DNA from 2 places in the Stenotrophomonas sp. YJH_SMC_106-19 genome. Region 2 is predicted to be linked to the other one. Evidence: predicted binding sites of a transcription regulator. Region 2 holds the regulator's gene; the other holds the start of a gene.
The links. The regulator FliA, encoded in region 2, starts transcription of late flagellar genes. The targets are predictions, from matches to a motif close to TAAAGTTTNNCNNNCNNNGGCCGATAA.
Positions count from the first base shown of each region.

Region 1: the regulator FliA is predicted to act here: its motif matches at 2,403-2,429, upstream of AC5P5M_RS10975 (methyl-accepting chemotaxis protein).

Region 1 covers NZ_JCAFRQ010000003.1:22,932-28,283, reverse strand. Annotated here, with positions in the region: gene AC5P5M_RS10995 (hypothetical protein) at 1-53, shown strand, start outside; gene AC5P5M_RS10990 (NUDIX hydrolase) at 55-516, shown strand; gene mnmA (tRNA 2-thiouridine(34) synthase MnmA) at 513-1,655, shown strand; gene hflD (high frequency lysogenization protein HflD) at 1,652-2,266, shown strand; gene AC5P5M_RS10975 (methyl-accepting chemotaxis protein) at 2,458-3,648, shown strand; gene AC5P5M_RS10970 (hypothetical protein) at 3,747-3,965, shown strand; gene AC5P5M_RS10965 (bifunctional diguanylate cyclase/phosphodiesterase) at 4,181-5,352, opposite strand, start outside.
Region 2 covers NZ_JCAFRQ010000010.1:26,536-31,887, reverse strand. Annotated here, with positions in the region: gene AC5P5M_RS18245 (chemotaxis protein CheA) at 1-612, opposite strand, end outside; gene AC5P5M_RS18240 (protein phosphatase CheZ) at 615-1,220, opposite strand; gene cheY (chemotaxis response regulator CheY) at 1,220-1,612, opposite strand; gene AC5P5M_RS18230 (RNA polymerase sigma factor FliA) at 1,670-2,413, opposite strand; gene AC5P5M_RS18225 (MinD/ParA family ATP-binding protein) at 2,410-3,297, opposite strand; gene flhF (flagellar biosynthesis GTPase FlhF) at 3,284-4,936, opposite strand; gene flhA (flagellar biosynthesis protein FlhA) at 5,082-5,352, opposite strand, start outside.

The sequences.
Region 1 (5,352 bases), on a different contig from region 2:
TCCGCACCGCCGACGCGATGGAACTGGAACTGACCAAGAAGGACGATCTCTGAGGTGAACGCCACGCCGGACCCGCGCTGGGCACCACACGCCACCGTCGCCACCATCGTGGTCGACGGCGGCCGCGTGCTGCTGGTCGAGGAGACCATCGATGGCCGCGCCGTGCTCAACCAGCCTGCCGGGCACCTCGAGCCCGGCGAGAGCCTGGCCGAGGCGGCGCTGCGCGAGACCCGCGAGGAGACCGGCTGGACGGTTCAGCTGACCGACTTCATCGGCTGTTACCACTGGACGGCGGGCGACGGTACGACGTTCCTTCGCTTCTGCTACGCGGCGCGCCCGGTCTCGCATGATCCGGCGCAGCCGCTCGACACCGGCATCGATCGCGCGCTGTGGATGACCCCGGCCGAGCTGCAGGCCGCCGGGCAGCGCCAGCGCAGCCCGCTGGTATGGCAGGTCGTGGCGGACTATCTGGGTGGCCAGCGCCACCCGCTCTCGCTGGTCCGGGAGGTCGCATGAGCACCCCGCGCGTGATGGTGGGCGTTTCCGGTGGCGTCGATTCGTCGGTCGCCGCTTGGCGGCTGGTGCAGCAGGGCGAGGCCGTGGCCGGCCTGTTCATGCAGAACTGGGCCGACGACGGCAGCGGCGACTGCCGCGCCGAGGATGATCGCCGCGATGCGGTGGCGGTCTGCGGCCTGCTGGGCATTCCCTTCCATTTCCGCGACTTCTCCAGCGAGTACTGGCAAGGCGTGTTCGAGCATTTCCTGGCCGAGTACGCCGCCGGCCGCACCCCCAATCCGGACGTGCTGTGCAACCGCGAGGTGAAGTTCAAGCACTTCCTGGACGCGGCGCGTGAACTGGGCGCCGAGCGCATCGCCACCGGCCATTACGCGCGGGTGACCCAGCGCGGGCACCAGTGGCTGCTGCTGCGCGGCGCCGACCGCTCCAAGGACCAGAGCTATTTCCTGCACCAGCTGGGGCAGGAGCAGCTGGCCGCCACCCTGTTCCCGATCGGCGACCTGGAAAAGAGCGACCTGCGCCGGATCGCCCGTGACGTCAGCCTGCCGACCCATGCCAAGAAGGACTCCACCGGCATCTGCTTCATCGGCGAGCGCGACTTCCGCGAGTTCCTCGGCCGCTACCTGCCGGCCCGGCCGGGACAGATCCTCGACCCGGCCGACGGCAGCGTGATTGCCGAGCATCCGGGCGTGTTCTATTTCACGCTCGGCCAGCGCGAGGGCCTGAACATCGGCGGCGTGCGTGGCCGCCCGGCCGCGCCGTGGTACGTGGTCGGCAAGGACGTGGCCAGCAACGTGCTGTATGTCGATCAGGACCGCGACAGCCCGTGGATGCTCTCCGAACGCCTGCGTTCGGAAACCGCGCACTGGATCGCCGGCGCACCACCGGCCCGGCGTTTCGAATGCACTGCCCAGACCCGCTACCGCCAGCCCGACGAGCCGTGTACGGTCGATGTGCTGGACGATGGCAGCGTGCTGGTCACCTTTGCCCGCCCGCAGCGGGCCGTCACGCCCGGCCAGTCGCTGGTGCTGTATGACGGCGAGATCTGCCTGGGCGGTGCGGTGATCGCCGCCACCGATGCGCCGCTGGAACAGCGCCTGCGCACCACCCCTTCTCCTTTTGAGGTAATCGCTGCATGAGTTTCACTGTCGACGACCGCGTCCTGGCCCTGGCCGGCATTGCCCAGGCCCTGCAGCAGGTGCGCCGCATCGCCGATACCGGCCATTCCGACGCCGCCGCTGTACGTACCGCGGTGGACAGCGTGTTCCGCGTCGACGCGTCCTCTCCGCAGGAGGTGTTCGGCGACCGCCACGCGCTGAAGTCGGGCCTGCGCCTGCTGCACAACTACTTCCGCAACCAGGGCCAGGATCCGATCCTGCCCAAGCTGGCATTGTCGGTGCTGCAGCTGGAGCGCCGCTTCGTGCAGGACGGCGCAACCGTCAACAAGGTTGCCGCGGGCATCGAGCAGGCGCAGCGCAAGGCCGCCGAACTGGGCGACAGCGGTCACCCGGATGTGCTGGCCAGCCTCGGCGGCGTCTATGCGGACACCATCAGCCATCTCAAGCCGCGGGTGATGGTGCAGGGCAACCCGCATTACCTGGGCCAGGCCGGTGTGGTCTCCGAGATCCGTGCCCTGCTGCTGGCCGCCGTCCGCGCCGCGGTGCTGTGGCGGCAGGTGGGCGGCAGCTACTGGGACTTCCTGTTTGGTCGCAAGGCGATGGTCGAGGCCGTGGACCGCCTGCTGGCCTGACCGTTGCATCCGCCGGGCATGGCCCGGCGCTACCGCATGGCCTGACCGTCGCGCAGCGCTGCAGGGGTACCGCCGGGCCATGCCCGGCGAGCGTCCGGCGCCGGAAATCCGGCGCATTCAGAAAGCGCATCGACGTTAAAGAGAAAGGGCACACGGCCGATACATCCTCCGTGCACCTCCCGAGAACGTCCATGTACTCACGCATTTTCATCCGTCTGGCCGCCCCGCTGGCCCTGACCCTGCTGCTCCCCTTCGCCATCGGTTTCGAATGGCCGGCCGCCCTGCGCTGGGCGATCCTGACCACGATGACGCTGAGCTGGCTGGGCTTTGCGTGGTGGACCGCGCGCGCCCAGGCGCACCGCTCACCGGAACAGGCCCGCGTCCTGCGTGAGCAGGACCAGCTGCTGACCGAACTGCGCAGCTTCGTCGGCAACGAAATCGACGGTTCGCGTGGTGAAGTGGAACGCGCCCGCGACCTGATCCGCCAGGCGGTATCGAGCCTGGGCGGCAGCTTCGATGCAATGAACCGCAAGTCACGCCAGCAGAGCCAGGCGCTGTCGCGCATCGTCGACCGTGCCGGCGATGAAGGCAGTGCGGGCCTCGACGTTGCGCGGTTCGCCCAGCATGCCAGTCATCGCATGGAACAGCTGGTGGAAGCGCTGGAACAGGTCAGCGGCCAGAGCTCTACCACCGTGCAGCACATCGACCAGATGGCGCAGCACCTGGACGGCATCTTCGCGCTGCTGGAAGACGTCAAGTCGATTGCCGACCAGACCAACCTGCTGGCACTGAATGCCGCCATCGAAGCGGCCCGTGCCGGCGAGGCCGGCCGCGGCTTCGCGGTGGTCGCCGACGAAGTGCGCAACCTGTCCGAGCGCTCGACCACCTTCAACGAACAGATCCGAAAGCTGGCCCACAGCTCCAAGGACGCCATCGCCAAGGTCCGCGAGACGGTCTCGCACATGGCTTCGCGCGACATGGACCGCTCCCGCGAAGCACGCCAGGAAGCAGCGGCCATGCTGGACAACGTGGCGCAGATCAATGCTTCTCTGGGCGAAGGCATGCGCGAGGTGTCCGAGTGTGCGCGTGCCATCGACGGCAGCGTCGCCGAGGCCGTGCGCGCGCTGCAGTTCGAAGATATCGCCACGCAGGCGCTGGGTGGCGTGCATACCCATCTCGACCGCCTGACCGCGATCAACCGCGAAGCGGTGGCCCTGCAGGAACTGCTGCACCGCAATGGCGGCGTCTTCGACGAAGAGATCGCCAGCGCGCTGCAGCGCACCGGCAACCGTCTGCGCGAACTTCGCAACGAATGGGAGCGCCCGCCGCACAAGCCGGTCGCCCAGCAGAACATGGGCGCCGGTACCGTCGAACTGTTCTGACACGCGTGTCCGCTGCCCTCTCCGGCAGTCTGCAAGGCCCCGGCTCGACCGGGGCCTTTGCCTGTGATCCACCGCCGAATGCATCCTGTACGCGCCCCATGGCCCTGATCAGCGCCCCGCCCTCCTCCCTCACCGACATCGAACGCCCGCGCAACGCCAGCGTGCGAGAACAGCTGCAGCAGCTGGAAAAGGTCGCGCATGAGGAGATCCGCGAGCTGCAGCAGCTCGCCGATGCGCGCTCGCCCTCGCCCGGTACCGCCGGCGAACTGCTGGGCATGGCCTGGGACCTGGGGTTGGATGGAGATGCCCTGAAGTAGCGCCGGGGCGTCTGCCGGGTCTATCGCGGCCCGAACACGAAAGAGCCGAGCGTCGGCTCGGCTCTACGGTGAAACAGGCCCATGCTCGGCTGAGGCGCAGGGATATCCATCGCTCCGACCAGAAAGCGCCGCCGAGCCCATGCTCGGCTCATATGCGCCGCAGGTTCATCGCAACCGGACAGGCCTGGAGACCGCGGGTACGCGGTCACAAATCGTCAACGCACCAGCAGCGCTTCGTTGCCGGCGTCCGTGCGCGACGGTGACTGATGCTGCTGGCGCAGCCACTGCGCCAGGTCGCGCGGGCTCAGCGGCCGCGAGTACAGGTAGCCCTGGATCTCGTCGCAGCCCTGGCGGCGCAGCATGTCTTCTTCCTGGTGCGTTTCCACACCTTCGGCCACGACCTTCATGCCCAGCGCGTGGCCCAGGTGCACGATGGCCTGGGTCACCTCGGCCGTACCCGAGTCGTGCAGCATGCCCTGCACGAAGCTGCGGTCGATCTTCAGGCGGCCCACCGGGAACCGGTTGAGGTAGTTGAGGTTGGAGAATCCCGTTCCGAAATCGTCCACCGCCAGCGGAACACCGTGCCGTTCCAGCACGTCGAAGCAATGGCGAAGGATGTCGGTGTCACGGATCAGCGCCGACTCGGTCAGCTCCAGTTCCAGGCGCTGTGGCGGCCAGCCATGGGCATGGCAGATCTCGATCACCCGCTCGGCGAAGCCGCGATCACGCAGCTGCACGGCCGAGACGTTCACCGCGATGCGGTCGAAGTGCAGACCGGCTCTGTCCCAGGCAGTGGCCTGGCGGCAGGCTTCGTTCAGTACCCAGTCGCCGATGCGCACGATTTCACCGCACTTCTCGGCGATGGGAATGAACTCGGCCGGACTGCAGTAGCCGATGCCGGGTCGATGCCAGCGCAGCAGTGCTTCGATGGCCGGCGGCTCGCCAAGGTGGGCGTGCAGCAGCGGCTGATAGGCCAGGCTGAACTCCTCGCGCTCGATCGCGCCATGGAGTGCATGCTCCAGCTCAAGCCGGCGCTGGATGCGGGCCAGTGCGTCCTGGCTGTAGTACTGGTAGGTGTTGCGACCGGCTTCCTTGGCCGCATACATCGCGGCATCGGCGGCGCGCAGCAGTGAATCGAAATCGGTCTGGGTATCGCCCAGCATGGCGATGCCCACGCTGGCCCCCACCTTCAGCGTGGTATCGCCGCGGCGCAGCGGCTCGGCCAGCGAGCCGATCAGCTTGCGCGCCACGTGGCCAGCGTCTTCCGGTTCGGCCAGGTCGCGCAGCACCACGATGAATTCGTCACCGCTGAAGCGGCCGAACAGATCGTTGTTGCGCAGGTTCTGGTGCAGCCGGGTGGCCGCCGCCTTCAGCAGGGCATCACCGG
Region 2 (5,352 bases):
CGGGGCAGTCACGGGTTTCGCGCCCGGGGCGGCGCCGCCGTGCAGCTGGTCAAGCAGGGCTTCGAACTCATCCTCGCTGATCAGGCCATCGTCGGCCTTGGCCGGCGTCGCCACCGCGGTGGGGGCGTTGCTGCCGTGCAGCTGATCGAGCAGGGCCTCGAACTCGTCGTCGGTGATCAGGTCACCGGCAGCGGGCGCGGCTGCTGTGGGGGCGACAGCAGCCGGCGCAGCAGTGCCGTGCACGTCGAACTGGGCGATCAGGTCCGGCGGGGCATAGCCGGGTTCGTTGCCGGAAGACACGGCATCCAGCATCGATTGCAGGTAGTCCAGTGATTGCTGTGCGGCATCGAAGTGATGCGGCTGCAGCACCGCTTGGCCAGCGCGGGCGGCGCCCAGTGCCTCTTCGGCGGCATGGCACAGCTCGACCATGGCGGTGATGCCGAGGAAGCCGGCGCCGCCCTTGAGCGTGTGATAGCCACGGAACACGGCGTTGAGCTGGTCGGCGTCCTGCGGCGCCTGTTCCAGCGACACCAGCTGTTCGCCGAGGCGATCCAGGATTTCCTGTGCCTCGATGATGAAATCGGCGGTGATGTCGTCGGATACCGCGCTCATGCTTACAGTCCCAGGTCCGACAACAGGTCGTCGGCGTCGTTCTGAGAGACCGCGTGGCGGTCCAGTCCCTTCAGTGCCGGTCCGGCCAGCGCCGGATCGGTGCGATGCTGCTCCGGTGGCAGGCCCAGCGCGCCAAAGCCTTCGTGCACGCGGCGGACGATGCCGACCACGCGACGGATGATCTGTCCGGTCAGGTCCTGATAGCTCTGGGTCAGGGCAATCTCGGTCAGGTTGTGGCGGATGCGTTCCAGCTGCGCATCCTGCCCCGGCTGGAGGCCTTCGGCGCGCAGCTGTTCGGTGAGGCTGCGGCACTCTTCGGCCAGGTCCAGGGTGCGGTGCGTGGCCTGTTCGGTCATCGCCACCACATGGTCCAGGCGCGCGCAGGCGTCGTCCAGCTCGCCCGCCTCGCTGGGGACGGTCGGCAGTTCGCCCAGGGCCTGGCCCAGTTCGCGGGCCAGCCGTGACAGGCCGCTCATCATCGGCTGCGTGCGTGCGGCCACCAGGGCGTCGATGCGCTGGCGCCAGGCGCTCTCGTCGCCGGATTCGAGCGCGTCGAGGGCTTCCTGCAGGCGCAGGGCGAGAGCGTTCTTGTCGACCGTGGCGTCCATCAGGCGCTGGCCGCCAGGCGTTCGAAGATCTTGCCCAGTTTCTCTTCCAGCGTCTGCGCGGTGAACGGCTTGATGATGTAGCCGTTCACGCCGCTCTGCGCCGCTTCGATGATCTGCTCGCGCTTGGCCTCGGCGGTGACCATCAGCACCGGCAGGGTCTTGAGCTTGGCATCGGCGCGGATCGCCTTGAGCAGTTCGATGCCGGTCATCACCGGCATGTTCCAGTCGGTGACCACGAAGTCGAACGGTTGGCTCTGCAGCATCGACAGCGCAGCATGCCCGTCCTCGGCTTCGGCGGTGTTGGTGAAGCCCAGATCGCCCAGCAGATTCTTGACGATGCGACGCATGGTCGAGAAGTCGTCGACGATCAGGATGCGCATGTTCTTGTTCAAATCGGAGTTCCTTTGTTGTTCAGTCGCCCGCGGTGGCCGTGGCCGCCGCAGGCATGTTCATTCTTCAAGCCCGGCATCCGCGGCCTCGAAGATCTTCAGCCGGCCGCGCAGGCGCAGCACGGCCTGGCCGTGGATCTGGCAGACGCGCGATTCGCTCACGCCGAGCACCGCGCCGATCTCCTTCAGGTTCAGCTCCTGCTCGTAGTACAGCGAGAGCACCAGCTGTTCGCGTTCGGGCAGATGGCCGATGGCCTTGCCCAGTTCGCGGCCGAACTCGCCACGTTCCAGGACCTGCTGCGGTGTCGGTCCGCCCTGGGCGACGGTGTCCAGTTCGCCCTGGTCTTCGATGCGCGATTCCAGGCTCAGCACCTGGCCGCGCGAGGCGTCCTCCATCAGCCGCAGGTATTCGGGCAGTGGCATGTCCATGGCCGCCGCCACCTCGGTGGCACTGGCTGCACGGCCCGTGGTCTGCTCCAGGCGGCGGATGGTGGCGGCCGCATCGCGGGCGCGCCGATGCACCGAGCGCGGTACCCAGTCGCCGCGGCGGATCTCGTCGATCATCGAGCCGCGGATGCGGATCGAGGCATAGGTCTCGAACGAGGCACCCTGGTCGGCGTCGTAGCTGCGCGAGGCTTCGATCAGGCCCATCATGCCGGCCTGGATCAGGTCGTCCACTTCGACGCTGGCCGGCAGGCGTGCGGCCAGGTGATGGGCGATGCGCCGCACCAGGTCCGAGTGCTGGGCGATGACCTCGGTCGCCGCCGAGCGCTGGACTTCCCTGTACTGGGCCGCGCCTTTCATGCTGCCACCCCGCGTTGCTTGAGGATGCGCTCGAGGAAGAATTCAACGCCACCGCGTGGCTCGGTGGGGGCCTGCCAGCGGGCGGTGCGACGGGCGATCTCGGTGATCGCCAGCGCCGCCGGGCTGGATGGATAGGCCTTCACCACCGGCTGCTGGCGCTGCACCGACAGGCGCAGCCAGTCATCCTGCGGCACGCAGCCCAGGTAGTTCAGCGAGACATCGGCAAGGAACTTCTCGCAGACCCGGGTCAGCTTTTCATACAGCACGCGGCCCTCGTTGGGGTCGCGCACCATGTTGGCCACCACCTGGATGCGGTCCACGCCGCGCTCGCGCGACAGCACCTTGATCAGTGCGTAGGCGTCTGTGATCGAGGCCGGTTCGTCGCAGACCACGACAACCGTGTCCTGTGCGGCCTGGCAGAAGGTCAGCACGCCGTCGGTGATGCCGGCGGCGGTGTCCACCACCATGATGTCCAGCTCGCGTTCCAGTTCGGAGAACACGTTCACCAGGCCGATGTGCTCGGCCGGGGCCAGCTCGGCCATGTGCCGCCGACCGGACGCGGCCGGCACCACCAGCACGCCGTTCGGACCTTCGACGATCACGTCTTCCAGCGAGCAGCGGCCGGCGACCAGATCCGCCAGGGTGTGGGTGGGATTCAGCCCCAGGATCACGTCGATGTTGGCCAGACCCAGGTCGGCGTCGAGCAGCAGCGTGCGCTTGCCCATGCCGGCCAGCGCCACGGCCAGGTTGGCCGAGACGTTGGTCTTGCCGACGCCGCCCTTGCCGCCGGTCACGGCGATGGTGCGCACAGGGCCGAGCGGCTCGCTGCGGGTGGCCGACAGCGGGAAGGTCTTGGTCAGCTTGGCGTACTCACGCGACGGCATGGTTCAACTCCGGGTTGCAGGGCATATCGGCCGCTCGGCGCAAATCTTCAAGGCGAAGTACAAGATTGGCCGCGCTGGCCCGGTGCAGGTCGTCCGGAACGTCCTGGCCATCGGTCACCCAGGTGATCGGCAGCGCGTGGTCTACCGCCACTGACAGGGCGTTGCCGAAGCGGCCGGTCTCATCCAGCTTGCTCAGCACCAGGCCCTGCAGGTTGGCCGCGCCGAAGCGGCGCACCACCTCGTCCATGTCGCCAAAGCTGGTATTGGCCGGCAGCACCAGCAGAGTGCGGACCTGGCGGGCGGCACGCAGCCACTGCAGCTGCGCGGCCAGGGCGCGGTCACGCGGGCCCAGGCCGGCGGTATCGATCAGCACCAGCTTGTAGTCCTTCAGCCGCTCCAGCAGCTGGTCCAGGTCGGTACCGCTGTTGGCTTCATGCACCGCGATGCCGAGCTGGCGGCCATAGCCGTACAGCTGCTCGCGGGCACCGATGCGCAGTGTGTCGGTGGTGACCAGGGCCACATCGCGCGGCGCGTGCTTCTCGGCGAAGCGCGAGGCGAGCTTGGCGATGGTGGTGGTCTTGCCGGCCCCGGTTGGACCGACCAGAGCGATCACGCCGCCTTCTTCCAGCGGATCGACCGGCGCGATCGGCAGCCTGCGCGAGATCAGGCCCAGCATCAGCCCGCGGCCCCGGTGGGCTTCGGTTTCCAGCGGTATCTGCATGACCACATCGCGGGCCAGCCCGGCATCGAATCCGTACTCGTCCATCAGGTCCAGGGCGGTCGCCCGCACCGGGCAGCCGCGCAGGCGCTCGTCGGTGAAGCGGTTCATCTCGCGCTCGATGACCTGGCGCATGCCGGCCACTTCGTGGCGCAGCTGGCGGATCTCGGCATCGTCCTGTGCAACCACCGTCAGTACCGGCGCCGGGGCAAGGAGCGGCGCCGGGGCCGGCGCGGTCTCCGCTTCAGCGGCAGCGGCAGGGGCTGGCGTGGTCTCGGCAACGTCCTGCGCGTACGGCGGCTCGGGGTGCACGGACTCGGCCTGCGCCGTGGCCGCAGCGGTGATCGGCAGCGGCGGCGGCAGCACTGCCGGCGCGGGGGATTCGTGATGCTCGTCCTGCGGCGGGTCGATCAGGAAACGGGCGCGGTTGGCGGGCGCCGGTGCGGGAGCCACGACGGCGCTCGCGAACGGCGCGAAGATCTGCTCCGGCAGTGCCGGATCGTTGACGGTGGCACGCGCCAGGGTGGCAGCGAAGCCGGAACTGCCGCGGGTGGGCACGATCTCGTCCGCACTGTCCAGGGTGCGGCCGGTGGCACCGACGGCCGCGCGGGCGAGGGCGGCCACGGCCGATGTGGTGGCGGTCACCGGCTGCTGGGCCGGTGTCGTGGAGCGGCGGCGGGTGACCGCGGCGATCACTGCATCCGCGGCGGTGCGCGGTTTCGGCGGCGGCGGAGCCACGTCGCGCCGCGAGGCTTCCAGCGCGCGTTGCACCGCGCTCTCGTCATAGTTGGCTGCGGCGACGATCTCGACGCCTTCCTCGATCCGGCGGTTGGACAGGATCACAGCATCGGGACCATGTTCCTTGCGCACCAAGTTCATGGCCGAGCGCATGTCGGCGGCGACGAATCGTTTGATTTTCATGCTGTGGTCACGGGACGGGGACGGCGGGGTGGTGGTGGGAGAACGCGGGTGGTCGGTGGTCTGCACGGAACGGGTTCCCCTTGGCATCTGTCTGTTGCGGTGGTTCGAAGGTGGTGTCTGTTTTCTGACGCATCGGTGGGCGGCGTCAGCTGATCGTTCCGACCAGCTTCAGGCGCTTGTCCTCCGGCACTTCGCTGTACGCCAGTACCGACAGCGACGGAACGCTGTGACGGACCAGGCGTGCCAACGCGGCACGTACCGGGCCGGGAACCAGCACGACCGCGGGCTCGTTGCGGGCTTCCTGCTTGCTGACACATTCGGCCAGACTCTGATGCAGTCGCTCGGCAAGCCCGGGTTCCAGCGCGGCGCCGTTGCCCTGCGTGGACTCCTGCAAGACGCGTTCCAATTGCGGGTTG